Regions from separate parts of the Pseudoalteromonas sp. MelDa3 genome, predicted to be linked through region 1. Evidence: predicted binding sites of a transcription regulator. Region 1 holds the regulator's gene; each other region holds the start of a gene.
The links. The regulator ArgR, encoded in region 1, controls arginine synthesis, uptake and breakdown. The targets are predictions, from matches to a motif close to ANTGAATANNTATTCANT.
Positions count from the first base shown of each region.

Region 1 (10,348 bases):
AACAATTATTTAGGTGAAATAATGAAGACAGTATTTACACTTGTTTTAGGATTAGCAGCATCGGCACCAGCCTTTGCAAGTGACGTTGTTAATATCTATTCTTTTCGTCAGCCGTTTTTGATTCAGCCAATTTTAGAAGATTTTACAAAACAAACGGGAATAAAAACCAATGTTGTTTTTGCTAAAAAAGGGTTAATTGAGCGTGTTAAACGTGAAGGTAAACATAGTAAAGCCGATTTAGTATTAACCTCTAATTTTAGTGCGCTTATTCAATTAGAAGATTTAAAATTAACACAAACTATAAAAAGTGACAGTGTAAATAATAACGTGCCTGCAGCTTTTCGTGACGGTGATGGCCAATGGGTCGCGCTTACTAAGCGAGTGCGTAATGTGTATTCATCAAAAGAGCGAATTGGTGCGTTACCTAAGCTCACTTATGAAGATTTAGCAGATCCTAAATACAAAGGACAAATTTGTACGCGTTCTGGCAAACATCCATATAACTTAGGTTTAGTGGCTTCTATGATTGCACACCATGGTGAAGCGCAAACCAAAGAGTGGCTTGAAGGTGTTAAGGCTAATTTAGCACGTAAACCTCAAGGTAACGATCGTGCTCAAGTTAAAGCCGTTAAAGAAGGTTTATGTAACTTGGCATTAGGTAATAGTTACTACCTTGGTAAAATGCTAGAAGATAAAGAACAAAAAGGTTGGGCTGAGGCCGTAAATATTAACTTTCCGAATCAAACTAATCGTGGCTCACACATAAATGTTTCGGGTGCGGTTATTACCAAATATGCTAAAAACCCTGAAAATGCATTAAAGCTCATAGAATATATGACCGACAGCAAAGCACAAAACATGTATGCCTCATTAAATATGGAGTATCCAGTTAAGTCGGGTGTTGAACTATCAAGTTTGGTTGCGTCTTGGGGGAGTTTTAAAGAAGACAGCTTGCCACTTGATGAGATTAGTAAATATCGTCCGTTAGCGCTTAAGCTAATTGATGAGGTGAAGTTCGATCTTTAATGACTAATAAATTTAAGCTGTCTAAATGGCAGCTCTTTGCGTGGTCGACTGGCTTAATTCTATCGGCCCCGTTGTTTTTTCTTCTTTTTGAATCTCTACAAGGTAGCTCTGAGGTGTTTTCTCACCTGTGGGATACCGTGCTTTGGGATTACATAACCAATACCGTATTGCTTGTTTTAGGTGTTTGCGTCCTTAGCTGCGCCATAGCTTTGCCACTTGGATGGCTAACGGCTTACTGTAGTTTCCCGGGTAAAAAACAGTTTGAATGGGCACTTATGCTGCCCCTTGCTATGCCCACCTATATTATTGCCTATGTATACACTGATTTATTAGATTATGCGGGCCCGGTGCAAATAGCGCTGAGAGAATGGTTTGGCTGGCAATCGCCTAATGACTATTGGTTTTTTGATATACGTACATTACCCGGCGCCATCGTTATGATTGCCTTGGTACTTTATCCGTATTTATTTTTGATTTTTAAAACGGCTCTTCGCGAGCAGTCATTCAAATTAGTGCAAGCTAGCCAGTTAATGGGGTTATCTCCTTGGCAAAGCTTTTTTAAAGTAAGCTTGGTGCTCTCTCGTGGGGCTATTGTGGCGGCTCTTGCGCTTATAAGTATGGAAACCATGGCTGACTTTGCAACAGTGAGTTATTTTGCCGTAAGTACATTAACGACTGCCGTATACGATACGTGGTTTGGTTATTACTCACTTACAGCGGCAGCTAAAATATCGGGTGTGATGTTATTACTGTTATTTTTAGCATTAATGGCGGAGCGCTTTAGTCGTCGTAACCAAGCGGTATTTGAGCGCCAATCAAGTGTAAATAGCGAATCTCTCTATGTATTAAAAGGAAAGTCAGCTTGGCTCTCAACGGCATTTTGCAGCTTTATTTTACTTATCGCGTTTGTAATTCCTATTGCAGTACTTATAAATTACGCTATTACCTACTTTGATAAAGCATGGAATGTAGAGTTTTTTAGTTACGCTTGGCAAAGTTTAAAAGTGGCAGGGGTTGTGAGCCTAATAACGATTACGTTGAGTGTTTTTGTGGTTTTTTATCAGCGTGTGGCAAAGCAAACGTATCCGCTTATTCCTGGGCGTTTAGCAAGCACAGGCTATGCGCTGCCTGGCACAGTACTCGCTATTGCGGTTTTATTACCGCTTACGTTATTAGAGAACACCATTAACACAGCGCTCGAGCCGTATAATTTAGATATTGGCTTGCTGCTTACAGGTAGCATTCTTACTATTATTATTGCTTATATTGTTAGGTTTTACGCCATTGCACACGGAGCAATTGAGTCGAGTTTTTTACGTATTAGCCCATCACTTGATATGGCAAGCCAATCAATGGGTAAAAGCCAAGGACAAACACTGCGTTTAGTGCACCTACCTTTACTGCGAAGAGGATTGCTTACTGCTGCGTTATTGGTATTTATTGAGTGCATGAAAGAACTGCCAGCTGCGCTATTGCTCAGACCGTTTAATTTTGAAAGCTTAGCTACTCATGTATTTCAGTATGTGAGTGACGAGCAGTTAGAGCTTGCTTCAATATCGGCATTATTTATTGTTATTGTTGGGTTTATTCCTTTGTATTTTATTAATCGTTCTATGGAGCAGCGTAGTTAAATGAGTAGTTTAATTTTACAAGGCGTGAGCTATCACTATAACGGCACAAAGGTTATCCACAATTTAGATTTAACGGTGGGTAAAGATGAAATTGTTTGTCTACTCGGAGCGAGTGGGTGTGGCAAAACGACCACGTTAAAAGCGATTGCAGGTTTAATTGAAGCTAAGCAAGGGTCTATTTTTATAGACGGTAAATTAGTGAGTGATGAGCAATCGTTTGTCTCGCCTGAGCACCGTAACATCGGCATGATGTTTCAAGACTATGCGTTGTTTCCGCATTTAACGGTGGCAAATAATATCGCATTTGGGCTTAGTAAAATGAGTAAAGCTCAAAAGCAGCAACGCGTTGATGAAATGCTTAAGCTGGTACATTTAATTGGCTGTGCCGACAGGTTCCCGCATCAGTTATCGGGTGGCCAACAGCAGCGTGTAGCTATTGCTCGTGCATTAGCTTATAAGCCTAGTTTATTGCTACTTGATGAGCCCTTTTCAAATATCGACACACAAGTACGCTTTGAATTAATTGCTGATATACGTCGAATTATTAAGGCAACTCAAGTATCTGCTGTGTTTGTTACACATTCAAAAGAAGAGGCGTTTGCCTTTTCAGATACACTTGCCATTATGCATCGCGGTAAAATTGAGCAACAAGGCACGCCTGAGCAGCTTTTTGCAGCTCCATGTTCAAAGGAGGTTGCAGAGTTTCTGGGTCAAGGCATATACTTGAGCGCAGAAGTATTAACAGCAACTGAATACAAAACACCATTTGGTTTAGTCGAGTCCTATGTTGAGAGTAAGCAAAACGTAAGCGTAGGGCTTATATATGTGCGCCCTCATCAAATAGAATTAGTGGCAGATAACCAAAGTGACAAACTCAGCAAGCGAGCTACAATCATAAGTCGTCGCTTTATTGGTTCGGCGTATGTTTATTCACTTGTTATTGATGAACAAGAAATTGAAGTTGCTGCACAATATGGCCAGTCATTTGAAAATAATGAGCAGGTTATAATAAAAATAAAACCTCACACGGTGAATTTTTTCGAATCGTAATTAATTTGTTATTCGCTGTGTTTTTATCTATAAAACTAAGGAATAACAATGGCGCAAGCGCAATCAGGGATTTGTGCTGAAGCAAACTTACACGGTTTGCACTTATTTTTTAATGTGTTTGATGGTCAAGATGAATCACTTCGCGCAAAGTTAAAACAAGTAAGCGCTATTGAAGAAGAATTTAGCGATCAATTTTCAGAATCAATGCTCTCTTGTATGGTTGCTATTGGTGCGCAATATTGGCCGCATATCCTCCCTGAATACATCCCAAGCGAATTACAGAGCTTTCCTAATATAAACCATAGCGATCATCAAATGAGCGTACAACCGTGCGATTTATTTGTGCAAATTCGCTCTGACCGTGAAGACGTTAACCATTTATTTGCGCTGCAAATTTTAAAACTATTTGCCCCCGATGTTGAGCTGGTGGAGCAAATTCGTAATTTTCGCTTTTTAGATGGTCGTGATTTTAATGGTTTTATTTATGGTGGCGACACCGCACATGGAAGAAAAAAGCGCGCTACGGCTTTAATTAGTAACCCTGGCAATTTTGAAGATCAGGGGAGTTATATTCATGTACAGCGTTATAAGCATGATTTAACTATGTGGCAGCACTTATCATTGAGCGAGCAAGAACAAATAATGGGACGTACGCGCCTTGATAACACGCTAATTACCCCTGCGATTGAAACCAGCCATGCTTCGCGAAGTGAGCTAAAAGACGAAGACGGACAACCGCTATTATTAAATCAGAGCATGCCTTATGGCGATGTGTATGAGCAGGGAATGTTATCAATTACATGCGCTTGTACGGGCACCGCATTTGAAAAAGTACTTAATAGTCGTTTAGGGGAAGGGGATTGTTACGACCACTGGCTTGATTTTACTCAAGCCGATATGGGTTCTGCTTTCTTTGCGCCTTCAGTCGGGTTTTTAAAACAAATTTAGTTTGCTATTAAACCGTATCAAATAAAATGCGAACACGTTCAAGTGTTACATCTATTTCAGATATTTTAGCAGGAGCGATAAAAATAGTATCGTCGCCTGCAATTGTTCCTAGTACGCCATCTGCTTTACCTAATGAATCTAATAAACGAGCGATAAGCTGAGCGGCGCCTGGACTGGTACGAATAATGATCATCATTTCGTTGTGCATAATGTCGATTACTAATTGGCGTAATGGACTTTTAGCCGTAGGTACACCCATTTCAGCAGGTAAGCAGTAAACCATTTCTTGTTTGGCGTTACGTGTGCGTACAGCACCAAATTTACTTAGCATGCGCGATACTTTACTTTGGCTTATATTGTCAAAGCCTTGATCTTTTAATGCATCAACTATTTCGCCTTGAGAGCCAAAATTTTCTTCTTTTAATAGTGATTTAAATGCTTTTACCAGTGCTTCTTGTTTATCTTGTGGTTGCATAGTCTTTATTCGTTTTTGTTATTTATGCCGCAAATTCTACACAAAAATGAATAATTATGCAGCAGTTGTTTAGTTAACTTGCCAGTTTGATGCGTTAAATCACAAAAGTTTACGACTATGGTCGAAAATATACTTGAAATAGACAGGATAAATTTGTTTTTAGTCGCTAATTTCATTATCTTAAGAGCCACAAATGTTTCCTACCTCAAATTACGGAGAATTCCAATGAAAGTTGCTGTATTAGGTGCTGCAGGCGGTATCGGCCAAGCGTTGTCTTTATTATTAAAAACAGGCTTACCAGCTGGCTCTGAATTATCACTTTATGATGTTGCACCAGTAGTACCAGGTGTTGCGGTTGACCTTTCTCACATCCCAACAGATGTTAAAGTAGCAGGCTTTGGCGCAGACGAATTAAACAAAGCGCTTGAAGGCTCTGACATCGTTCTTATCCCAGCGGGTATGCCACGTAAACCAGGTATGGATCGTGCTGATTTATTTAATGTAAATGCTGGTATCATCAAAACTTTAGCAGAAGGCATTGTTGCTAGCTGTCCTAAAGCGTTAGTAGGTATTATTACTAACCCAGTAAATGGCACAGTTCCAATCGTTGCTGAAGTATTCAAAAAAGCAGGTACTTACGACGCTAAACGTGTATTCGGTATTACTACGCTTGACGTTATTCGTTCAGAAGCATTTGTTGCTGAACTTAAAGGCGTAGACGTAGCAACTGTTAAAGTACCAGTAATTGGTGGTCACTCAGGCACAACTATTCTTCCTCTACTTTCTCAAGTTGAAGGTGTTTCTTTCACAGATGAAGAAGTTGCTGCACTTACTCCACGTATCCAAAATGCGGGTACTGAAGTTGTAAATGCTAAAGCAGGCGGTGGTTCAGCTACGCTATCTATGGGTGCTGCTGCAGCTCGTTTTTGTATGTCTTTAGTTAAAGGCCTACAAGGTGAGGAAGTTGTAGATTACGCTTACGTTGCTGTTGAAAATGGCGATGCAGAGTACTTTGCACATCCAGTACGTTTAGGTAAAAACGGCGTAGAAGAAATTCTTTCTTACGGCGAACTAAGCGCATTTGAAACAAAAGCAAAAAATGACATGCTTGAAACACTGAAAAAAGACATCAAAGAAGGTGTTGATTTCATGGCGTAATAGCCAAAGTAGAATAACAAAAAAGCCTGCATTTGCAGGCTTTTTTATTGCTCAGAATTAATTTCACACTGTGTAACTGGTTAAAACTAGTGGTCGCGGTCAACCGCAATACGGGCAAGGCTTATGAGTGCTTGCTTATAGTCAGACTCAGCTAAAAAGTCTAAACAGGCAATAGCTTTGTCAGCTTCAAGCTCTGCTTTTTGCATTGTAAATTCAAGCGCATTAGTTTGCTTTAGTGCCGATAAAATTTCTTCTAAATGCTCCATACCATTACTGTGCTCTATTGCATCACGAATAAGCTGCGTTTGCTGCTCGCTACCATGTTGCATAGCATAAATAAGTGGAAGCGTTGGTTTGCCTTCAGCTAAATCATCACCAATGTTTTTACCCAACTGCTCAGCATCTGCATTGTAATCGAGTACATCATCTACTAGCTGAAACGCAGTACCTAAATGCATACCATATAGGTTTAGTGCATCGAGAGTAGTTTGGTCTTGCTCAGTAATAATGGCAGCAAGCCCTGTCGCTGCTTCAAACAACTTAGCTGTTTTAGAGTAAATAACCTGCATATAACTGGCTTCTGTTGTATCTGGGTCGTTGCAGTTCATTAACTGCAATACTTCACCTTCAGCAATAATGTTTGTTGCATCGGCAAGTACTTGCATAACCTGCATTTTTCCAAGGCCAACCATAAGCTGAAATGAACGAGTGTAAATAAAGTCACCAACCAATACGCTAGCAGCATTACCAAATTCAGCATTTGCTGTAGGTGTGCCACGTCGTAAGTTTGATTCATCTACAACATCATCATGCAATAGCGTTGCTGTATGAATAAACTCAACAATTGTTGCAAGTGTTATGTGATCTTTACCCTGATAACCGAGCGCTTTGGCTGCTAAAATCGCCAGCATTGGACGAACGCGTTTGCCGCCACTGCTAACTATATATAAACCAAGCTGATTAACTAACGCCACATCTGAGCGCATTTGCGCATGTATAAGTTGATTGACGTCATTCATATCGCTTTCGATTAACGCCTGGATAGCTTTTATATCCATTGATCTCCGAGCCAATTTTTATGTGTGAACGGCGCAGATTGTACAACAAAAAATGCACTAGCTCGATATTTTGTGACGATTGATTGAAAAAACACTATTAAAGTACTTAATTTAGACTGAATTAGCCAAGATAACTGATTAATTGATAATCAATATACAGTTTGTGGTGTGCTTAGATATTAAGCTGTGAGGGTCATATTTGAGTACATTAATTTATTTCGACTAAGAGTTAAAAAGCGCTTGGCAAAAGGGCTAATTAATATAAAATGGGGTAAATATTGAATTGCTCTCAAAGCAGCTACTTTTTATTCATTTTAATTACAAAATAGGCTTGCTAGTTATTTCGCGTTAGCGTAAACTTCGCGCCCTATCGAAGAATATTTTAGTTGCGCCGATTTGAGGGTGCACAGACGGAGTTAATTATGTACGCGGTTTTCCAAAGTGGTGGTAAACAGCATCGTGTGACTGAAGGTCAAACGATTCGTCTTGAAAAATTAGACGTTGAAACTGGTGCGGCAGTAGAATTTGATTCAGTACTTTTAGTTGCTGATGGTGAGAAAATCGAGATCGGTGTACCGTTCGTAAACGGTGGCAAGATAACAGCTGAGGTTGTTTCACATGGTCGCGGTGAGAAGATTAAGGTTGTTAAATTTAGACGCCGTAAGCATTCTCGTAAGCAAATGGGCCATCGTCAATGGTTCACTGAAGTTAAAATCACTAGCATTAGCGCTTAATTAGAGGTACTTAGAAATGGCACATAAAAAAGCAGCTGGTAGTACTCGTAACGGTCGCGATTCAGAAAGCAAACGCCTAGGTGTTAAGCGTTTTGGTGGCGAATCAGTTCTAGCGGGTAGCATCATTGTTCGTCAGCGTGGAACTCGTTTCCACCCTGGTACTAACGTAGGTATCGGTAAAGACCACACTATCTTCGCAAAAGCAGATGGTAAAGTTCAGTTTGAACAAAAAGGTCCTTTAAACCGTAAATACGTAACTATCGTAACTGAGTAATCAGTAAGGTAGTTAAAAACCCCGCCTTTGCGGGGTTTTTTGTTTTGTAGTCAGTCAAAATATATACCCAAGCCTGCATTTGTGTTGGCTTGGGTATATAATAGAGTTATTAAACAAGCCAATCCCTAAAGTGAGTAATCATGAAGTTTGTAGATGAAGTAGAAATTCGCGCAGAAGCTGGAGACGGTGGCAGCGGCATCGTGTCTTTCCGTCGTGAAAAATATGTTCCAGATGGTGGACCAGACGGCGGTGACGGTGGAGACGGTGGTAGTGTTTATCTACAAGCTGATGAAAACTTAAATACCCTAATTGATTATCAGTTTGAGCGCTTTCATAGAGCTGAACGTGGTACTAACGGTCGTAGCCGTAACTGTACAGGCCGAAAAGCCGATGACTTATTTGTTATGGTGCCTGTAGGCACGCGCATCATGGATGTTGATACCCAAGAGGGACTTGGTGACTTAACTCAAGATGGTCAACGAATTTTGGTTGCAAAAGGTGGTTTCCACGGCTTGGGGAATGCACGTTTTAAATCAAGTACTAACCGAGCACCTCGTCAAAAAACATTGGGCACACCCGGTGAAGTACGTAACTTAAAGTTAGAGTTACTATTATTAGCTGATGTAGGCTTACTAGGATTACCAAATGCAGGTAAATCTACGTTTATCCGCAGTGTATCTGCAGCAAGACCAAAAGTAGCTGATTACCCATTCACGACGCTTATTCCTAATTTAGGTGTGGTACGTCCTGAAGCAAATAAATCATTTGTTATAGCCGATATTCCGGGTCTAATTGAAGGTGCATCTGATGGTGCAGGCCTAGGTATTCGCTTCTTGAAGCATTTAGAGCGTTGTCGTGTGTTATTGCACATTATTGATGTAATGCCGGTAGATGGTTCAAACCCTGTTGATAATGCATTCTCGATTATTAACGAGCTACACCAATACAGTCCTAAATTAGCTGAAAAACCACGCTGGTTAGTGTTTAATAAAATAGATTTATTACCAGAAGATGAAGCAAAAGCGCTATGCGAAGCGATTGCAGAAGAGCTGGGCGAAACTGAAAATATTTATCACATTTCAGCAATTAATAAACTTAATACTCAACCTTTAATCCACAACATAATGACACTACTTGATAGCATGCCTAAAGAGAAGTTTGTACAAGTTGAAGATGAAGAAGTTGAATTCAAGTGGGATACCTATCATGAAAAAGCCACTAAAGGTAAAGGCAATGATGATGATTGGGACGACTGGGATGAAGATGATTACGACGTAGAAGTTGTCTACGAGCGTTAATTAAATAGAATTTATTAAAAAGGAGCTTATGCTCCTTTTTCTTTGTTTAAGAATAAAGTACTAGGTGTTTATTATGATAATTTCAATGATTGCAGCAATGGCAAATAACCGTGTAATTGGCCTAGATAATAAAATGCCATGGCATTTACCTGCGGATCTTCAGCATTTTAAAAAAATAACTACGGGTAAACCTGTGATCATGGGTCGTAAAACTTTTGAGTCAATAGGCCGTCCTTTACCTGGGCGTCGTAATATTATTATTACTCGAAACAGCGAATATACTGCACAGGGTATTGAAGTGGTAACCACACCAGAGGCCGCACTAGAACTGGTTTGTGCTGTTGAAGAAGTAATGATTATTGGTGGCGGTAATATTTATGAGCAATTTTTACCAAAAGCAGAACGCTTGTATTTAACCTTTATTGATTTAGATATTAAAGGCGATACACAGTTTCCTGATTACAATAAAGTTGCTAATTGGGACGTGAAAGAAGAGCAAGAAAACCTCCCTGATGAAAAAAACAAATCTAGTTATAAATTCGTAACTTTGTATAAAGAACATTAACATTATTGCGTAATTTTTGATAGATTGATATAATATTTGATAGTCTATATAAGAACAAAGTATTATAAAGGGTTTGTCATGTTTAAATTACCAAAGCTAGTTGCACTTACTGCTGTTGTCGCTGTAAGTTC
Region 1 covers NZ_PJBR01000070.1:13,611-23,958, reverse strand. The annotation lists gene CXF89_RS13355 (Fe(3+) ABC transporter substrate-binding protein) at 22-1,026, shown strand; gene CXF89_RS13350 (ABC transporter permease) at 1,026-2,657, shown strand; gene CXF89_RS13345 (ABC transporter ATP-binding protein) at 2,658-3,707, shown strand; gene CXF89_RS13340 (Dyp-type peroxidase) at 3,756-4,655, shown strand; gene argR (transcriptional regulator ArgR) at 4,663-5,130, opposite strand; gene mdh (malate dehydrogenase) at 5,356-6,288, shown strand; gene ispB (octaprenyl diphosphate synthase) at 6,375-7,346, opposite strand; gene rplU (50S ribosomal protein L21) at 7,769-8,080, shown strand; gene rpmA (50S ribosomal protein L27) at 8,097-8,354, shown strand; gene cgtA (Obg family GTPase CgtA) at 8,495-9,652, shown strand; gene folA (type 3 dihydrofolate reductase) at 9,726-10,217, shown strand; gene CXF89_RS13295 (DUF3718 domain-containing protein) at 10,296-10,348, shown strand, end outside.

Region 2 (10,348 bases), on a different contig from region 1:
GGTTCGAAACTCTAACGAACACGGTAAAACAAAACCGTCGTTGTAGTCGGTAAATTCGCCAATAAGGTTTACACGCCCCGGTGCTGCAGCAATACCTTGAGCAGGCGCGCCATACAGTGACAAAAATTGTTGTTGGAATTCGTTAAGCTTCATCTGTGTGTCCCGCTGTATCTTTATAGTGTGTTGTACTGGCTGCTTTTAAAATAGAAGCAGCGGTTTCTGCGCTTAAATCGCGTTGGCTTTCGCCTAGCATTTCGTAGCCTACCATGTGTTTTTTAACAGTAGCAGAGCGAAGTAGCGGCGGATAAAAATGGGCATGCAAACGCCAATGTTGCTCATCTGAGCCACGATTAGCGGGTGCATTGTGCCATCCCATTGAGTATGGGAAGCTGCAATTAAATACGTTGTCGTACTTAGTGGTTAATACTTTAAGTGCCTGAGCCAAAGAGTCGGTTTGGACATCGTTTAGCTGGCTAAAGTTTTGAATGTTATCTTTAGTTACTAGCATTGTTTCAAACGGCCATACTGCCCAAAATGGCACAACAACAAGCCAATGTTCGTTTTCAAATACAACACGAGTTTTATCTGCTTGCTCTTTTTGCGCGTAATCGGCAAGCATGGCTGTGCCATGCTTTTTATAATAGGCAAGCTGCTGGTTATCTTCGGCTTCTATTTCGGTTGATAAATGCGAGTGAGCCCATACTTGGCCGTGAGGATGAGGTTGCGAACAACCCATGATCTCGCCTTTATTTTCAAAAACTTGTACGCATTCGTACTGCTGTGCAAGCTCTGTGTAATTTTTTTTCCAGGTTTTTACTATTTCATACAGCGCGTTTTGGCTAAGCTCTGGTAGTGTTTTATTATGCTCTGGAGAAAAACAAATTACGCGGCATTCGCCACTGGCTTCGTCGGTAATAAATAAGTCGTTGTCTGACTCTGTGCTTTGTGGCTGCTTACTGGTATTAGGTGTTAATGCGCCAAAGTCATTTCTAAATACGTGTGTGTATTTGTAATCAGGGTTACTGTCGCCATTTGCACGGGTATTACTTGGGCAAAGTGGGCAGCTGTCATCGTGTTTTGGTAATACGTTTTCGTTAACGGCTTCTGTTGCGCCTAACCATGGGCGGTTATTACGATGTGGTGACACTAATACCCAACGACCCGTTAGCGGATTTTTACGTCTGTGAGTACTTTCTAATAAAGCCATATTAACTCTCCAACCCACTTGGGTAATTAGTTTGCCAGCGCCATGTGTCGTTTGTCATGTCGCTAAGTGTTAGTTCTGCGTGCCAGTTAAGTGTGTTTTGCGCTTTTGTGGCATCGGCGTAGTTACAGGCAATATCACCTGCACGGCGCGGTGCAATCTTATACGGAATATCTTTATTGGCTGATGCGCTAAATGCTTTGATCATATCAAGCACAGAATAACCTTGCCCTGTGCCTAAGTTGTAAGCATGAAAGGCGGTATCTGTTTTATGCTGCATAAATGCCGCAACATGACCTTTCGCTAAATCTAAAACATGAATATAGTCGCGCACGCCTGTGCCATCTTCGATGTCGTAGTCGTCACCAAAAATATTAACCACGTCACGTTTGCCTACTGCAGTTTGAGCAATAAATGGCATTAAGTTATTAGGAATACCATTAGGGCTTTCACCTAATAAACCACTTGGGTGTGCACCTACTGGGTTAAAGTAACGAAGCGCAATCCCCATAAATTGACTGTTGGCATTACATACGTCTTGCATGGCTTGTTCAACCATGACTTTAGTCCAACCATAAGGGTTAGTTGCGCGTATAGGATGCTTTTCGTCAATAGGGAGGTAGTCTGGCTCACCGTACACAGTAGCCGATGAGCTAAATATAATATGGTTAACGCCTTCATCTTGCATGTTTTGTAGCATGCTTAATGTGCCCGACACATTATTTTGATAATAACGAAGTGGCTGCTCAGTTGATTCGCCAACGGCTTTTAAAGCAGCAAAGTGAAAAACAGCCTCGGCTTTAGTGTGTTTTAGAGCGAGCTTAAATTGTTGCTCGTCTTGAATGTCACCCAATATAAACTCAAACCGAGTGCCAGTAATCTTTTCGAGTTGGTCAAGTACCCGCGAACTAGCATTAGACAAGTTATCATAAATAACAGGTGTAATACCTGCTTCATGCAATGCAATACATGTGTGGCTACCTATGTAACCCATGCCGCCAGTAACTAAAACTTTCATGTTTATTCTCGAAAAGTGTATTTATATGATAAATACTACTATTAAGGTGATTTAAAAACAATAGTTATGATTGCTGGATAATTCAAATAAAAGCATAAAAAACATTCAGATTAAACACTCGCCAGCCTTTAAATAGCATGCTTTTATTTTAACTAACATAGGCTTAGCTTTATCAATTGATTAGATAAACTGATTCGATTATTGACCTAATTTCAGCGGTAGGGGGGCTGCTAATATAGCGAGAACAAAGTTAGGAGAGAGCAACATAAATAAAACAGTTTTACTTACCGGTGCTACCGATAGCACTTGCTAGAAACGCAAAGATGTTATTAACCCAAGTACTGTATTTATGAAATCTGTGGGTGGCTTTGTAAAGTTTTAGAAAAAATCCTTATGGTTGATCTAAAGAGCTCACTTGTCAGTGAGCTCTTTTTTTAGCTGGATTACTGCTCTTGCTGCAAGCGCTCGTATAGCCAATCTTTTAATTCTGTACGTTCATGTTTTAGTTGATGCATTTGCTCATCGCTTATGGGCGCATCTTTGAGTTCTAACACTCTAATCTCTTTATCTAGCTTGTCGTACTTATCTGCTTTTTTTGCAAATTCAGTATCGCTTTCATTTAACTCGGCAATGGTCTTTAAGTACTCTGGAAAGTCATTAGTTAATGAGTGGTCTTCGCCTAACATATTCGCTCCTTAATAGGATATAAATGAGCTCACAAGTAAGTGAGTTGTATAAGTGAATTACTGCCTTTCATATAATACACTGGGGCTTACATAGATATAATTCAACCATTGAGCCGCTAATTTGATGTAGCGCAAACAATCTGTTTATTTTGCTCAGTAAGGTATTTCACCAAAGTATTTAATAGAGCGATCAATAAACGCATGTACTTTAGAGGTCAATAATTTATTGTTGGGGTATACAGCCTAAATAGGAGTATTAACTACTCGTAAAAAGCTTAGGGTTCGATATTATTGCTCAAGCTGCAAGGAATCTCTGGCTTGAGAGAATAAATTTAAATATCACCATGATTTAATACGTTAATAAATCTCTTAACCAGAGTTCGGGTTAAGTGAACCAGTACCCACTAAAGACTTTAAAGAACTTTTAGCAAAAACAGTTAATTTTTAACGCTTTTTGCTAATTTATGTTGGCTAGTTAATAGTGGTAGAATGCAACGCTTAGTACCGCTTGCGTGAAGTAAGTGGTCAATAATTTATAAGGTTTGTTGTGTAATGCTGTTAATGATCGATAACTACGATTCGTTTACTTACAACTTAGTGCAATATTTTCAGCGTTTAGATCAAGACGTTTTAGTAAAACGTAATGACGAGCTAAACATTGCACAAATAAAACAGTTAAACCCGCAGCACATCGTGTTATCGCCGGGACCATGCACGCCTAACGAAGCGGGTATTTCATTAAATGTTGTTGAGCAACTAAAAGGACAATATCCTATTCTAGGGATTTGCTTGGGGCATCAAACTATCGCGCAAGCTTTGGGGGGAGATGTAATTCGTGCTAAAAAAGTTATGCACGGTAAAACATCACCCATAGTTCACACTAATAAAGGGGTGTTTAAAGGCTTAGCTAACCCGTTAACAGTATGTCGTTATCATTCTTTAGTGGTTAAAGAGCAAACTCTACCTAAAGAACTTGAAGTAACCGCATGGACTCAGACTGAGCAAGGCGAGTTTGACGAAATTATGGGGTTACTTCATAAAGAACTAGCAATTGAAGGTGTGCAGTTTCACCCCGAAGCTATTCTAACTGATCAAGGCTTAGAACTGCTTGATAACTTTTTAACTCGCTTCTAATGTTATAATACACAGAGCATTTAATACTTTATTAATGGATGTCATGACTGAACTTGTAGCGCAACAGCGTACTGCCAAAATACTAAGCCAACGGGCTCATGACTTATTGCTTGGGCACAGCTTTGCGCATCAGCAAATTGGTTTCATTCATACATTAGATATAGATTACGGCGAACCCATGAAGCAACGCACTTTGCTTCAGGTTGAAGTGGCCGCACAGAATAAACGCCAGCAAAGCAGTACTGCACATCATAAGTACCGCGCTCAAGCGAGTGAGCAACTGCACAAAACTATTGAAACAGCTATATATAAGCAGCTTGAAGATATAGATGGTGTAATTCACAGCACTATAGGTATTGAAGATGGCATTGCCAATATACTCGACATATTAGCTGTAAAGTCAGCGTCGGTAGGGCGTTTAGAGCCACTAGTTAATGATATAAGCTGGTTGGGTAGAGAGTTAGTAACGCTTGTTAATTTACCTTACTATCGTAATCAGCGTAGTAAAAACACGTCTGTAAAAGTAGATAAACCATCGCTTGCCCTTCGTTATATTGGCCTTGATAACTTACAGCTAGTGATTCCTACATTTGCAGCGCGTCATTGGATGCCACATAGCACCGAACCATTTTCATTATTAAAACGCCGGCTACGCGACAGCGCGATGGCAAACGCGATTGCTGCGCAAAAAATTGCACAAATTAATAATGTGAATGACGTACATGCATTTACCCTTGGAATGCTTTTAGATGTAGGGCGAATTGCATTAGTGCGCTTGTACTTAAAAACGTTTGAGAAAGTATGGCAACGCAAAGTGCAGTTAGCCCGAAATGAAAACCAAAAAGATTTACACACCGCATTATTAGAGCTACAGCCCGACCCGCTATTTTTAACCACTCTACTTAGCAATAAGTCGATAGAAGTAAGCGCCAAAGTAATAGACAAAATGGCTTTTAAATATTTACCGTTTAAAGGTGTCATGCAGCAGCTAGTAAATGGGGTAGATAAAGGCGATACATTACTGCCATTAACAGAAGTAATGCTAAAGGCACGTTGCTACTCTCAATATCTTAATTTAAAAGAGCATCAACTTATTGAGCCTGATGAAACTCTAAGCTGGTTTTCGTACTTTAAGTTCACTAAAACGGAACTAAAAACCCTCCAATCGAGTAATTTTACCAATTTAGCTATTCAAATTGACTAAAAATCTGAATTTTTTGTTAATTTTTTTGCGACTAACCATTCATTCTCACTCTATTGTTATATTGCATATTTGCCGATTAAAGCGTCCGCGCCTCGGTGCTCATGCGGTTAGTTGCCTAAAAATAAGCATAAATAGTTATGCAAATAGTTATTCACTATCTATGAAATAATATCTTTAGCCCTTTATTTTCAAGGGATACATGAAAGTTTTTAACGAGACAGATATCAGTAATTCTGAAATAATGTGCGTCTGAAAATTGAACCACAAAGCAATTTTGCGCAATTATCAGGTTACTGATCTTGCCTATAAAGTTGGTTACAAATATTAACCAAACACCTATTTTGATGTTTTGTGTTGCTCACAATTAAGAGGAAATAAAATGACAGTCAATCGCGAATTATTTGATCACGTAATGGTTCCTAACTACGCACCTTCAAGCGTAATTCCTGTTCGAGGCGAAGGTTCTCGTGTATGGGATCAAGAAGGTCGAGAGTTTATCGACTTTGCTGGTGGTATTGCAGTTAACTGTCTTGGCCATTGCCACCCTGCATTAGTAGGCGCATTAAAAGAGCAAGGCGAAAAAATCTGGCATCTATCAAATGTAATGACCAATGAACCGGCACTTCGCCTAGCTAAAAAAATGGTTGATGCTACATTTGCTGAAAAAGTTTACTTTGCCAACTCAGGCGCAGAAGCAAACGAAGCAGCGCTTAAATTAGCGCGTCGTTTTGCACTTGATAAGTTTGGCGCAGAAAAATCACAAATCATCGCGTTCAACAAAGGTTTCCACGGTCGTACATTCTTTACCGTAACTGTTGGTGGTCAAGCTGCATATTCAGATGGTTTTGGTCCTAAGCCTGGCGACATTGTACATTGTGATTACAACGACCTAGCTGCTTTTGAAGCGCTTATCAGCGACAAAACATGTGCCGTAATGATGGAACCTCTTCAAGGTGAAGGCGGTATTGTTTCACCAACTGACGAGTTTGCTCAAGGCGTTCGCGATTTATGTACTAAACATAACGCACTGCTTATTTTTGATGAAGTTCAAACAGGTGTTGGCCGTACTGGCGATTTATACGCATACCAAGGCTTAAACATAGTACCTGATATTTTAACTTCAGCTAAAGCACTTGGCGGCGGTTTCCCTATTGGCGCTATGATCACAACAACTGAAATTGCACAGCATCTTAAAGTAGGTACTCATGGTTCTACTTATGGCGGCAACCCGCTTGCGTGTGCTGTTGCAGAAGCTGCATTTGATACAGTAAATACCCCAGAAGTACTTGCTGGCGTAAAAGCTAAAGCAGCATTATTTAATGAACTACTTACTGCGGTTAACGACAAATACAACGTATTTAGCGAAATCCGTGGCCAAGGTTTATTAATTGGTGCAGTAGTGAACGAGCAATATAAAGGTCGTGCAAAAGAGTTTTTAGTGGCAGGGACTGAGCAAGGCCTTATGTCATTAGTTGCTGGTGCAGACGTAATACGTTTCACTCCATCTTTAGTAATTCCTGATGCGGACATTCGCGAAGGTATGGCACGCTTTGAAAAAGCAGTAGCAAGCGTAGTAAACGCATAAGCGACTTAAGCCAACCAATTAAGGGCAAGCACCGCTTGCCCTGCAATTCCTATTTACCGTTATTTATAAGGGAGCAAGCGGACTCATGATGATCCTTCGCCCAATCCAGCAAAATGATTATTCAGCATTACTGAAAATTGCCCACGAATCAGGGCATGGTTTTACTTCTTTGCCATTAAACGAAGAACTATTGCAAAAAAAGATCGACCATTCAGTAAGCTCTTTTGCTAAACAAACGTCACAACCTGGTGACGAAGGCTACCTGTTTGTTCTTGAAGATAGCGAAACCGGTGACGTTGTAGGAACATCTGCAATTGAAGCTGCGGTAGGGCTTGATGATGCATTTTATCATTATCACTTAAGTAAAGTGATTCACTCTTCGCGCACATTAGACGTATACAAAGCGGTTGATATTCTAACGCTATGTAACGACTACACAGGTGCTACAGAGCTTTGCACATTGTTTTTAAAAGATGGCTATCGTAAAAATTGTAATGGTAAGCTACTTTCAAAAGCGCGTTTTATGTTTATAAAGCAGCATCAAGAGCGTTTTGCGCAAACAGTGATTGCAGAAATGCGCGGTGTGTCTGACGAAAACGGCAGTAGCCCTTTTTGGCAGTGGCTTGAAGAGCACTTTTTCTCAATGGATTTTCCAACAGCCGATTACCTAACAGGTATTGGCCAAAAGGTTTTCATTGCTGAATTAATGCCTAAATACCCAATTTACGTAAACTTGCTAAGTAAAGATGCGCAAACCGTAATAGGTAAAGTACACGACAACACTCGCCCAGCAATCGAGTTATTAAAAAGCGAAGGCTTTACGTTTAATGGCTACGTAGACATTTTTGACGGCGGCCCAACGGTTGAAGCAAAAGTAGATAACATTGCGACTATTCGTAATGCACGTAACTTTAACGTTGAAATTGGCGAAATGACTGGCGACACCATGGTGTTACTAGCTAACGAAAAGCTTAATGATTTTAGAGCAACCGTTGCACCAATGACATTTGACGAGCGCGCAAAAAGCCTTATTTTATCGCAAGAAATAGCAGATGCACTGCATTTGCAAACTGGCGATATTGTTAGTGCAACCACGATTTAATTTAGGAGAAAGTATATGACTCATCCTGCACAATTTATAAATGGTCAATGGTCACAAGGCCAAGGCACAGAATTTAATTCAGTAAACCCTGCAAATAACGACGTTATTTGGCAGGCTTCATCGGCAACTGCGGCGCAAGTAGACACCGCAGTAAATGCAGCGCGCGAAGCGTTTTATGCATGGGCTGATAAAAGCTTTACTGAGCGTTTAGAAATAATTAAAGCATTCGCAGCGCAATTAAAAGAAAACAGCGAAGAGCTCGCTATTACTATCGCACAAGAAACAGGTAAGCCACTGTGGGAAACTCGCACAGAAGCGGGTGCTATGGTTGGTAAAATTGCCATTTCTGAAAAAGCATTTTTAGAGCGCACTGGCGACGTAGAAAACGCAATGCCACTTGGCCGTGCGATGATTCGCCATAAGCCACATGGTGTTGTAGCTGTATTTGGTCCGTATAACTTTCCGGGTCACTTACCTAATGGGCATATTGTTCCAGCGCTTTTAGCGGGTAACACAGTTGTGTTTAAACCGTCTGAACTTACTCCTAAAGTTGCTGAGCTTACGCTTAAGCTGTGGGAAAAAGCAGGTTTACCAGCAGGTGTAATTAACCTTGTACAAGGTGAAGTAGAAACGGGTAAAGCCCTTGCTGCTCACAAAGGTATTGATGGCTTGTTCTTTACGGGTTCTTCGCGCACAGGTCATATTTTACATGAACAGTTTGCGGGTCAACCGGGTAAAATTTTAGCGTTAGAAATGGGTGGTAATAATCCACTTATTATTACCGACGTTGAAGACACTAAAGCCGTTGTACACGATATTATTCAATCTGCGTTTATCTCAAGTGGCCAGCGTTGTACGTGTGCACGTAAACTATTTTTACCAACGGGTAGCAAAGGCGATGTGATACTGGAGCGTTTAATCACAGCAACTAAAGCGATTAAAGTAGGTAACTATGACGATGCAGACCAGCCATTTATGGGTTCTATGATCTCATCAGCTGCAGCAGCAGGCATGGTTAAAGCGCAAAACGAGCTTGTTGAGCTTGGCGCTCAAGTATTAGTAGAACTTGAGCACACAGCCAATACCGGCTTTGTAACACCAGGTATTATTGAGTGTACAAATATTAGTGACTTCCCAGATGAAGAGCACTTTGGACCACTTTTAAAAGTATTCCGCTTTGACGACTTTGACCAAGCCATTGATAAAGCAAACGATACAACCTTTGGTTTATCGGCTGGTTTATTAAGTGATAGTGCAGCAGATTACGACCACTTCTTACGTCGTATTCGTGCAGGTATTGTTAACTGGAATCGCCCAATTACTGGCGCATCTAGCGCAGCACCGTTTGGTGGTATTGGTGCATCGGGCAACCACAGAGCAAGCGCGTATTATGCAGCTGATTACTGTGCATACCCAGTTGCTTCGGTAGAGCTTGAAAAAGTAGCGATGCCAGCAACACTTAGCCCAGGCTTAAAAATAGATTAAGTAGTAATACTACTTAATTATTATAAAAGCAGCTTCGGCTGCTTTTTTTGTATTGCTAACGCGCAAAGCTAGCAATCAACAGCGCTTTCTGCTTAAATCAAAAATAATTAATTATACAAAGGTGGTACAAAAATGGTTTTAGATAGGCAAGGGTACGATGATTTGATCATGTATCTAACTCAAAATTTAGCATTGTTTGAGAAGCCAGGCGAAATAAAACCAGGTGCCCCAACAGTAATGGAATTAATCGAAGACGTTATTGCACAAAATGTGATGCTTATTTGCGAGCAGCACACAAACCTCAACACAGAGCAGCGTAGTCAAATTGTACGTGAAGTTGATGGCATAGTTTACGATTTAGAAGAAGTCCTCAGCAGCATCACCTCACAGCCTGTCACGGTTGAACAGCATGCCTTTATAGATGAATTTGCAGGTTTAGTAAAAAACCTCTTTGATAGCGCTTTAACACAACAATCTTAGCCATTTTATAGCCCTGCGTTGCATTTTCATTTGCAACTACGGCTAACTTGCTTACAATCAAGAAAATATTTTTTTGAGATATAACAATGCAAGCAAATGTAAAATGGGTTGAAGGCGATACGTTTATTGGTCGTTCTAATTCTAACCACAATGTTGTGTTTGATGGCGGCAGCGATAGTGCAGCACCAAGCCCAATGGAAATGGTTTTAATGTCAGTTGGCTGTTGTTCATCAGTTGATGTGGTTAGTATTTTAAAAAAAGCCAAACAAGATTTTTCAGATGTACAAGTACAACTAAGTGCAGAGCGCGCCGAAACAGCCCCACGTGTGTTTACCAAAATCAACTTACACTTTGTTGTTAAAGGCAATAATGTGTCTGAAAAGCACCTTGCACGCGCGGTTTCACTCTCTGCTGAAAAGTATTGCTCAGTTGCATTAATGCTTGATAAAA
Region 2 covers NZ_PJBR01000009.1:32,422-42,769, reverse strand. The annotation lists gene galK (galactokinase) at 1-153, opposite strand, end outside; gene CXF89_RS03410 (UDP-glucose--hexose-1-phosphate uridylyltransferase) at 143-1,207, opposite strand; gene galE (UDP-glucose 4-epimerase GalE) at 1,209-2,222, opposite strand; gene CXF89_RS03400 (HP1242/YdcH family protein) at 2,666-2,908, opposite strand; gene CXF89_RS03395 (anthranilate synthase component II) at 3,461-4,042, shown strand; gene CXF89_RS03390 (HDOD domain-containing protein) at 4,086-5,246, shown strand; gene CXF89_RS03385 (aspartate aminotransferase family protein) at 5,626-6,831, shown strand; gene astA (arginine N-succinyltransferase) at 6,917-7,933, shown strand; gene astD (succinylglutamate-semialdehyde dehydrogenase) at 7,949-9,418, shown strand; gene CXF89_RS03370 (DUF3802 family protein) at 9,551-9,898, shown strand; gene CXF89_RS03365 (OsmC family protein) at 9,985-10,348, shown strand, end outside.
Region 2: a site for ArgR is predicted at 5,373-5,390, ahead of CXF89_RS03385 (aspartate aminotransferase family protein). Genes of this name have one in related genera too.

Region 3 (10,348 bases), on a different contig from region 1:
CAAACTACCGTATGCAGCACCTGCTTCCATCATGGCAACAATGTCCTCTGTTGTCACATTGTCTTCTCGCTCAGCGGGCACTTTAAATAAGCGCAGCACAAAGTTAGTGACACCATTAAAAAACATCACCAGCGGGGTTAATGCAAAGGTAACCCAGCGCATTATTGTAACCACTCTAACAGCGACCGCTTCTGGCATGATCATCGCTAAACGCTTTGGCATTAAATCGGCGAATAATATAAACAAGGATGTAATAGTAAAAAATGAAAATAAAAAGCTAATTTTTTCTAAATGCGCACCTTGATAAAACAATACCAACACACTTTCAACATAAGGAGATAGCGCCTGCTCGCCCACAATACCACCGAGTATTGCTATAGCATTAAGTGCTATTTGGATCATGGCAAAAAAAGCCCCTGGATTTTCTTGTAGCTTTAGTACCGCTGCTGCTTTTATATTCCCTTCATCTGCCATTACACGCAGTTTTATTTTACGCGACGCTGCAATTGCTATTTCTGACATAGCAAACAACGCACTGATCAAGATCAATAAGCTAATCCCGATTAAATCACCCATTTAACGCTCCAAAAAGTTAGTGCTTTTTTAAACAAAAAGCAGCTGGATTATAATCGGTTTTTAAAATGCGGCAATTTATATTTATAAAATATATTAAAGTAATTTAATTTCATGAGGTTACATTAATTAAACTGTTTTTTAAACTGTTTAATTGCCTTTAAAGGCGACTTTTAATTGAACAACTAAGGCAGGATCCATATTTATATTACAAGCAAAAAATAATGGAGACTGAGCTGTATTTAAACTAAGTACAGGCTCAAGTAGTTCTAGCTTAGGCTCTGTTTTAACTCGGTAGTTAAATTGCTTTTTATTAAGGACAACAAAATCAAGAATATTGTGACGGGTACTGATAAGTTTGTCTATTTTATCTAGGCTATCGATGAGTAACAAATTTCTGCTTTCGCTAAACCCTCGCTCAAGCAAATAGTGATGACTAAAATTATCACGCAGTACCGCTATTTTATATTTTTTAGCATCATTGAGAGTATTTAACTTTATACTTCTAGACTTAAGAGCATAAATGGCTGAGTCAAAGCTTTCAAGTTCACCTACCCACTTAAACTTACTTTCTCTATTAGGTAATCGAACAATCGAAAATATACAGGTGTTTTTATCGCGTAGCGCCGCGTTGTAGGATATGGCCCAACTATGGGCAAACATAGTGTAATTTATACCTGTACCTTCTAGCGCTTTATGAACTTTATCGACAGAACGGCCAACGAGTTTATTATCTTCATTGAGATACTGAAAGTCCGGAAATACTTCCGTTACTATTGTGATTTCAGTTGCATCAACTTTAATACAGCTAATGAACAATAAAAAGATCAATAATTTCATTCAGCAAGGCCTCAACTAACTCATTATAAGTATTTAATAAATATAGCTGAGGCTTTATGAACTGCTAGTTTTTAGTCATGTAATGCACACTTATACGCTGATAGTACTAGTATTTATAGCTCATACAGCTTACTTGTTCATCGCACTAATTAAAAAGGCTGAAATTTTAGCGCCTTCTCTAAGTGTCGTTTCAGAGCTTGATTGGCCCACTAAAGAGCTGTCGGTAAATGGCGCTATTTCCATCATATCCGCACCCGTAATCGGAAACTCATCCGCAATGGCTGATAAAATATCAAGCGCATGCTGTGGTGTTAAACCATTATGTTCTGGCGTACCTGTGGCAGATGCAAACTCTGCATCAAGCGCATCAATATCAAAGCTTACGTATACTTCATCAACGTTATCAGCTTTTAACTGTGCAATAGCGTCGGCAGCAACCGCTGCTGCGCCGCGCTCAATGATTTCATGTGCCCAATGTTGCTTAACGCCAAAGGTACTTTCCCAGTGTGCTTTAGGCTTACCACTTGAGCGTATACCAAATTGTATTAAATGATGTGGCGCCGGTAAAAACTCTAAAATATGCGTACACCACGAGCCAAAACATAAATCTATGCCTAGGCGCTCAACAAGTAAATCGGTATGCGCGTCAAAGTGAATAATAGCGGTACGCTTACCTTGCTCACGTTTTGCTTTTAAGTAGGCTTTGGTAAGTGGGTAACTAATTGAGTGATCGCCACCAATACCAAATATCCCTTTATCTTTAAATGTTGCGTAAAAACTGTCGCATACATCCTCAGTGATTGATAATGGGCTTACGTAGTAGTCGTTATCTTCATTACCGTATAGGGCTTTTTGGCAATTAGAAATGGTTGCATCATTTAGGTATTTATCATGAAGTAAATGTGGGATTACACGTACATCGCCTAAATCAAACGAGTGACACTGCGGTTGCTGATCAATTAAAGCTGAGCGCACAAACAGTGGCCCCCAGTTTGCACCGCGTAAAATACCACCGCCACAGTCTGAGCTAATACCTAACATAACGGCTTTATGTGGAGAATTTGGTAATTCATTTAAAGACTCGCGCCACAAATTATCAACGTTTTCAGTTTGTCCATAAAGTTTATTACGCAGTGCGGCTTTGCGCTCCTTTGCAGTATTTACTGTGTATACGCCATCACCTGGTGCGCACAAACAGTGCTCAACTTTGTTTTTAAATGCTTCAAATTGTGTGCTCATAATAAACTCCTTCGATTTTTATTCTGTACGTAGCTAATTACTTTTGATTAGTTATGCAAAATCACCAAAAGTGCCTAAACTTCAAATAAATTCCACTTTGCTAAATAAGTCTGTGCCTAATATAAATAAACACGTTATCTTTTACGTGTTTAATAAAAACTTAAACTATTGAATTAATTTAATATTAATGAATATTTACCATAAACTATTTAATTGTAGTTACGCGCTTGGTTGATACTTATTATGTCTGCTTGAACATGTCAACAGCACAACAAGGCTACTTGTATAAGCACTTGATTGAATATTCATAGTTGATGAATAAATCAAATTAGTTCTTAAAATTATTAAGACTTAATTGGAGGAGTTAAGATAAAACGGACAATCGTCCTGTACTTGATAAACGTTTCTAGCAATGATGCTAGATTGACACAATTTATTATAAAAAGGCTTAGCTATGGAAAAGGTATTTCACTTAGGACTATGTATTGACGATCTTAAAGGTGCAAAACTTGCGATTGTACCGGGCGATCCAGATCGTGCTGCACGCATTTCACAATTCCTAGACAACCCAACCTGCCTTGCTCAAACTCGTGAGTTTCATGTTTACTTAGGTCAACTAAACGGCCATTCGGTGGTTGTTTGTTCTACGGGTATTGGTGGTCCATCTACGTCGATTGCAGTAGAAGAATTAGCACAACTTGGCGTGCGTAAATTTTTACGTATTGGTACAACAGGTGCGATTCAGCCACATATCAACGAAGGCGAAATTTTAATTAGCCAAGCGTCTGTCCGTTTAGACGGTGCTAGCCAACATTTTGCACCGCTTAGCTACCCTGCTGTGTCTGACTTTTATGCAACACAAGCTATGGTACAAGCATGTAAAAACTTAAATATCGATTTCCATATTGGTATTACTGCATCAAGCGATACATTCTACCCAGGGCAAGAGCGTTACGATACGCATTCTGGTTACGTTCCTAAATCACTACAAGGTAGCTGCGAAGAGTGGCAAAAACTAGGCGTGATGAACTACGAAATGGAATCAGCAACATTATTTACTATGTGTGCAGCCCTTGGTTTACAAGCAGCATGTGTAGCAGGCGTACTTGTTAATCGTACTCGCCAAGAAATACCAAATGTTGACCATGGTGAAATTGAGCGTAAATCTGTAGCGGTAGTATTAGAAGCGGCTAAAGTATTACTTGATTAATACCAAGTAAACTCAATAGATAAAATTATAAAGCACAGCTCTGGCTGTGCTTTATTGTTTTTAAGAGGTTATTTTAGCTGAGCGCTAATTACTTCTATTGCCGGTAGATTTTTAAAACTTGCAAGTACAGCACGTGCTACACCCGCTTGGTTTTCATGGCCTGCGGTTTCTAAAAGTGTAATACCTTTTACCGTCTGCTCATCAAAACTAAGCCCTGCGATAAATAATTGGCTAAGCGCACTTTGTAGTGGCGACAAGCTTGGGCTGTACGCTGCGTTTTCTGCGTAACTTCCGTAAAAATCACCATTTTCAAATGTACTAATTTTTACTGCACTAAAGTTTTTACTATAGGGTACGTATGCGTTTAATGCTGTACTTGCTAGTTTTTCATCTAGTTGAGCATTTGCAAATACTTGCTGGTGAGGCTCTGGATTAAGCAAGCTAAACGCGTTGCCTAAATCAGTAGGGCCAAATGAATGCGGCAGTAATTCTGCCAATTTAAAGTGTTGCTCTGGCAATAAAATATCAAACTCTTTAGCATCAGCGAGTTCGTTCATAAACTGGCGGCAGTATCCACACGGTGCATCGCTAATCGCTATTTTAACTATTTTTTTGGCGCCGTTTAACCATGCGTTATTTATAGCCGATTGCTCTGCATGAACCACTAAACTCAATGCTTGATGATTAAATTCTACATTTGCACCAAAGTAAAAATTTACCTCATCGTTTTGATCAAGTGCTTTAACAATTGCGCCTACATGAAAATCTGATATCGGCGCAACAGCATACTCAGAGGCTAAAGGTACTAAACCTTGTAATAATGCATCATCAGACACATTGAGTTGTGCGCATAACTGTTTAATATTATTAGAATTTAACATGCCACATTGTGATTTTAATTGACTACGTAATGACGCTGTTTGCGCTACGTTTAATGTGATGTGTGAATTTATAAGTGCTGTATCTTGCTTTACAGTAAAAGTTGCTGAAGCCATAACATTTTTTAATTATTCAATGGCTAAGTAGTTTAAAAGTTTAGGATGCGAAATACCAGCCTATTCAACGCAAAAAAAGGGAGCACATCGCGTGCTCCCTTTAATTTTAACTGATATACCCAACAAAATAATTAATTGGTATACCTAACAAAATAATATGTTAGCCGGTATTACGCATACCTGCTGCAATACCTGTCATCGTGATCATTAATGCATTATCAATGTCACCTTCGTTGCGTTTTTCCTCTGAGCGAGCACGGCGTAAAAGCTCAACCTGTAGTAAATTAAGTGGATCGGTGTACGGGTTACGTAAACTAATCGACTCCTTAATCCAAGGTTGTTCGGCTAGTAGGCTTTTTTGCGGGCTAAGTGATTGCACCAAGCTAATGGCTTCTTGAAGCTCTTTACGAAGTGTTACACCCAGTGGTTTGTACATATCTTCCACCAGCGCATTATCATAATGCTCACTCAACCAACAATCGGCTTTACTAAATACCATTTCTAGCATTTCTAGGCGCGATCTAAAGAACGGCCACTGTAAGCTCATTTCGTTTAGGGTTTCTGCGCCGTACTTATTAAGCGCAGCCTTTAAGCCTGTTAACGCACCTAGCCATGCAGGAAGCATTAAACGGTTTTGGCTCCACGCAAAAATCCATGGAATAGCACGTAGACTTTCAACGCCACCATTAGGATTACGTTTTGCAGGACGCGAGCCAAGCGGTAACTTAGACAGTTCAAGCTCAGGTGTTGCCATTCTAAAGTAAGGTACAAAGTTTTCATCATGACGAACTACATTACGGTAATGCTCACATGACTCCTCACTTATTAGCTTCATTACTTCGCGCCACTGCGGTTTTGGCTCCGGTGGCGGTAATAAGTTACTTTGCAGAACTGCGCCTGCGTAAATATTTAAGCTTTGCAGTGCTACATCGGGTAAACCAAATTTAAAGCGAATCATCTCGCCTTGCTCGGTTACACGCAAGCCACCTTTTAATGAGCCAGGCGGTTGTGAATGCAGCGCTTGTGCAGCAGGTGCTCCACCACGTCCTACTGTACCACCACGTCCGTGGAATAAAACAAGCTCAATACCACGTGCATCAGCAAGTTGTACTAGTTTATCCATTGCTTCGTACTGTGCCCAACCTGCTGCCATCATACCGGCATCTTTAGCTGAATCAGAGTAACCGATCATTACGTTTTGAGTGTTTTTAATGTGCCCGCGATACCAAACATTATCAAGCAGTGTGGTAATTACATCACTGCCTGCGTTTAAATCGTCGAGTGTTTCAAACAACGGTGCTACTGGTAAATCAAAGCTACAGCCGCTTTCTTTTAGCAATAGTTGTACTGCTAAAATGTCTGACGCTGTTCGTGCCATTGAAATAATATACAAACCAAATGTTGCTTCGTCTTGCTTGGCAATTACATCAAAGGTATCAAGTACTTCTTGTACATCTGGGCTTGGTTGCCAATGTTTTGGAATAAGCGGTCTGCGCGAGTTAAGCTCTGCAAGTAGAAATGCTTGTTTGTCTTGCTCTTGCCATTGGTTATAGTCGCCTAAACCTAAGTAACGCGTCAGTTCTGAAAACACATCGCCGTGGCGAGACGAATCTTGGCGCACATCAAGTTTAGCTAAACGCAAACCAAAGCTATTTATACGGTGCAGTAAATCAAGTAATAAGCCATCCGCAACTACTTTCATATTACACTTTAATAACGAGCGATAGCACACTTCAACTGGGTGCTTAAGCTGATTAATATTAGTAATTAAGTCTTGTGAATCGCTGCGCTTATTTTTAATTTTAGCACCTAAGTGCGCCACTGTTTCTGCAACCTGATTTTTAAGCTTTTTGATTACTGCTCTATATGGTTCAAACTCTTGCCCTGCAAGCTCAACAAGCTCATCACTGGCATCTGACATAGAGAGTTCAGCGCACAACGTTTTTAAGTCTTGAATGTATAAGTTAAGTGCCATCCAACGACCATGATCAAGCACTTCTTTTGTTACCTGCGATGTTACAAATGGATTACCATCACGGTCTCCACCCATCCACGATGTAAACTCAATTGGGCTGTAATCTATTGGTAACTCTAAGCTCAACTGGTCTTTAACATTGGCTGAAAACTCACGTAAAAAACGCGGAACGGCATGCCACAGGCTATTTTCTATTACTGCATAGCCCCATTTGGCTTCATCAACTGGCGTTGGGCGAGAGCGACGAATATCGTCGGTATGCCAAGCTTGGCTAATCAGCTGTTCAATACGATTTAAAATATTGTCTCGCTCTTGCACTAAGTTATCTTTTCGCTCTAATGACGCTAAGCAATCACTTAGTTCAACGTGTTTGTTAATAATAGTACGGCGCGTAACCTCGGTTGGGTGAGCGGTCAATACTAAGTTTATGTGGAGTTTTGAGAGTGTTTCGGCCAAATGATTACTGTCTAACTGGCCTTGTTCTGCTTTTGTAGCTAACGTTTTTAATGTTTGAGTGAGAGGGTTTTGTTGACCAAGGCCAACGTCATTAAAACGCGAAACGGTATGAAATTGCTCTGCTACATTAGCAAGGTTTAAAAAATGATTAAATGAACGGGCAACCGGTAAAAGCTCTTCATCACTAAGCGCATGTAAAACGTCTATTAGCGCTTGTCTGTCGTCTTCATTACCACTGCGAGATGATTTTGATAAAGCCCGAATTTCTTCTACTTTATCTAAAATAGCTTGGCCTTGAGCATCCTTAATAGTTTGTCCTAGTAATTGCCCAAGTAAATTTACATTACCTCGCAAGGCGGCGTATTGTTCACTCATTTATCAGTCTCCATTTTTTCGTAGGACACTATTAATATCATCATGAAGAGATATTTAATAGATCCATTTGCAATGTCTTGTCGTAAAAAAGTATATATAAAATAATCACAAAGCATTCACATGATCATTTTTTACGATGGTAACTGCCCTCTTTGTAGCACCGAAATGCAGCAACTAAAACACGCTGATAACAAAAACTTAATTACGCTTGAAGATCTTAACGCGAGCGACTTCAGTGAGCGCTACCCGTATATTGATAAAGACAAAGCAATGAACTACCTTCAAGCTCAAAAGCAATCAGGTGAAATGATTTATGGGCTTGATGTAACTTACGAAGCATGGAAAATAGTGGGTAAACACAGCTGGTTGAAAATTTTTCGCTTGCCAATAATTCGCTTTTTCGCTGACTGCGGATACCTATTATTTGCTAAGTATCGGCACTCCATCAGTCGCTTTTTAATGCCAAATACTCAGTGCAGTAATGGCCAATGTGGACTAAAAGCAAAAGGTGATAAATGAAAACTATTGTTTTATTCGGCGCAAGCAGTGCCATAGCAAATGCATACATGGAACATCTACAAATAAACACGCCTACTCATCAGATCGTTTGTATTAGTTCAAAAAGTATTGAGTCTGGCTCAAGTGTTGTCCACCTGCATACTGACTACACAAAACAAAGTTTAGCGCGCGTTACTAATTACCTAAAAGAGCAAAATGCCGATATACAACAAGTTATTATATTCAATGGTACACTGCACAACGAAACCCATATGCCTGAAAAAAAGCTGGAGGATTTAGACGCTGAGTATTTTAGCCAACTTCTAAATTCAAACACCCTAACTCCCCTACTTTGCTTACAGAGCGTATTACCACTGTTAACCCACAAAACGCAGTGTACTATTACTGCATTAAGTGCGCGCGTAGGCAGCATAAACGACAATAAATTAGGTGGTTGGTATACTTACCGCGCATCTAAAGCGGCGCTTAACATGCTATTTAAAACCGCTGCTATAGAGCTTGCTCGTCGTGCTAAAAATACCAAACTCATTCTGTTTCACCCTGGCACTACCGATACAGCACTTTCAAAGCCCTTTCAAAAAAATGTAGCTGAAGGCAAATTATTTACGCCTGAATTTGTAGCCAAGCAACTATTTGAATTAACAAACAATAACCCTGATTTAAAACTAAACGGTGAGCCTGCTTATTTAGACTGGCAAGGCTCTACAATACCGTGGTAAGGACTTTTAATGCATTTTACTAAAGCGCAAATAGACGCACTTGAAAAACATACCCGTACACATTTAATTAATTCTCTTTCGGGTTTTAAAAGCGCTAATTTAATTGGCACGCAAGACTTACTCGGCAATACCAACTTGTCGATTGTAAGTTCGGTTATTCACCTTGGGGCTAACCCACCTTTGGTCGCCATGATTATGCGCCCTCATAGTGTGCCGCGTCATACGTTTGAAAATATTTTACAAACGGGCACTTACACCATTAATCAAGTGAATAAGTCGATTTATAAACAAGCTCATCAAACTTCAGCCCGTTACGATAAAGACGAGTCTGAGTTTGATGCTACAGGCTTAACACCTGAATACTTAAACGACTTTGCAGCCCCTTTTGTAAAAGAAAGCCGCTTAAAGTACTCGGTTAAATTTGTAGAAAATCAACATTTAGCCATCAATGGGACTGAGCTCGTTATTGGCGAAATTATGGATGTTTTTGTTGATAAAGCCGCGCTGCAAAGCGATGGTTTCCTAGATTTACAAGCAATAGAAACAGTGGCAGTAACCGGGCTTGATAGCTACCACACAAGCAATAAACTCACGCGTTTACCTTACGCTAAAAAATAATATGACCTTTTAAGAGGCTATTAGTTTATAGCCTCTTATCGCATAACATTGAATTTTACCTTGGTATTAATCACACTAGCTAAAAATCCAAGGAGAAAAACATGACCACCATCGGTATTGGTACACAATCGAGCGAACAAGCGTTGGCAAGCCTAAGTAATATGACGCAAACGCTAACCCCTATTGCAGCTGACGAACATTTAGAGCGCATAGCCAAAGCGCAAGCTTATATGCTTGCAAACAACATAGATGCAATTTATTTAAACGCTGGCACCAACCTAACCTACTTTACAGGTATGAAATGGTACGCGAGCGAGCGCATGGTTGGCGCAATATTACCGGCCCTTGGTGAAGTACAATACATTGCGCCTTATTTCGAAATTGGTTCACTAAACGGGTTTAAAGTAATAGAGGGACCTATTCATGGGTGGCAAGAGCACGAAAATCCTTATGCACTTTTTGTCGAAGTACTAAAAAAGTTAAATATTAATGAAAACGCAACCATTGGCATTGATGAAAGCGCACAGTTTTTTATATTCGACGGCATTAATAAAGCGCAAACGGGTTTAACACTCATAAACGCACAACCTGTAACGGCGCACTGCCGTATGCATAAATCAATTCACGAGCTTAGCTTAATGCAGCGCGCGATGGATATGACCTTAGCCGTGCATCAAGCCACAGCAAGCATGCTTTATGAGGGAATAACCACCACCGAAGTAGAAGCCTTTATTAAACAAGCACATCAAAAAGTAGGCGCGCCAGGTAACTATTTTTGTATTGTTTTATTTGGTGTTGCAACGTCGTTCCCACACGGTGTTAAAGACGC
Region 3 covers NZ_PJBR01000005.1:34,962-45,309, forward strand. The annotation lists gene CXF89_RS01420 (polyamine export protein PaeA) at 1-576, opposite strand, end outside; gene CXF89_RS01425 (substrate-binding periplasmic protein) at 724-1,413, opposite strand; gene CXF89_RS01430 (arginase family protein) at 1,543-2,652, opposite strand; gene udp (uridine phosphorylase) at 3,107-3,862, shown strand; gene cdd (cytidine deaminase) at 3,931-4,857, opposite strand; gene ppc (phosphoenolpyruvate carboxylase) at 5,018-7,663, opposite strand; gene CXF89_RS01450 (thiol-disulfide oxidoreductase DCC family protein) at 7,784-8,182, shown strand; gene CXF89_RS01455 (SDR family NAD(P)-dependent oxidoreductase) at 8,179-8,901, shown strand; gene CXF89_RS01460 (flavin reductase family protein) at 8,911-9,519, shown strand; gene CXF89_RS01465 (M24 family metallopeptidase) at 9,621-10,348, shown strand, end outside.
Region 3: a site for ArgR is predicted at 2,695-2,712, ahead of CXF89_RS01430 (arginase family protein). Genes of this name have one in related genera too.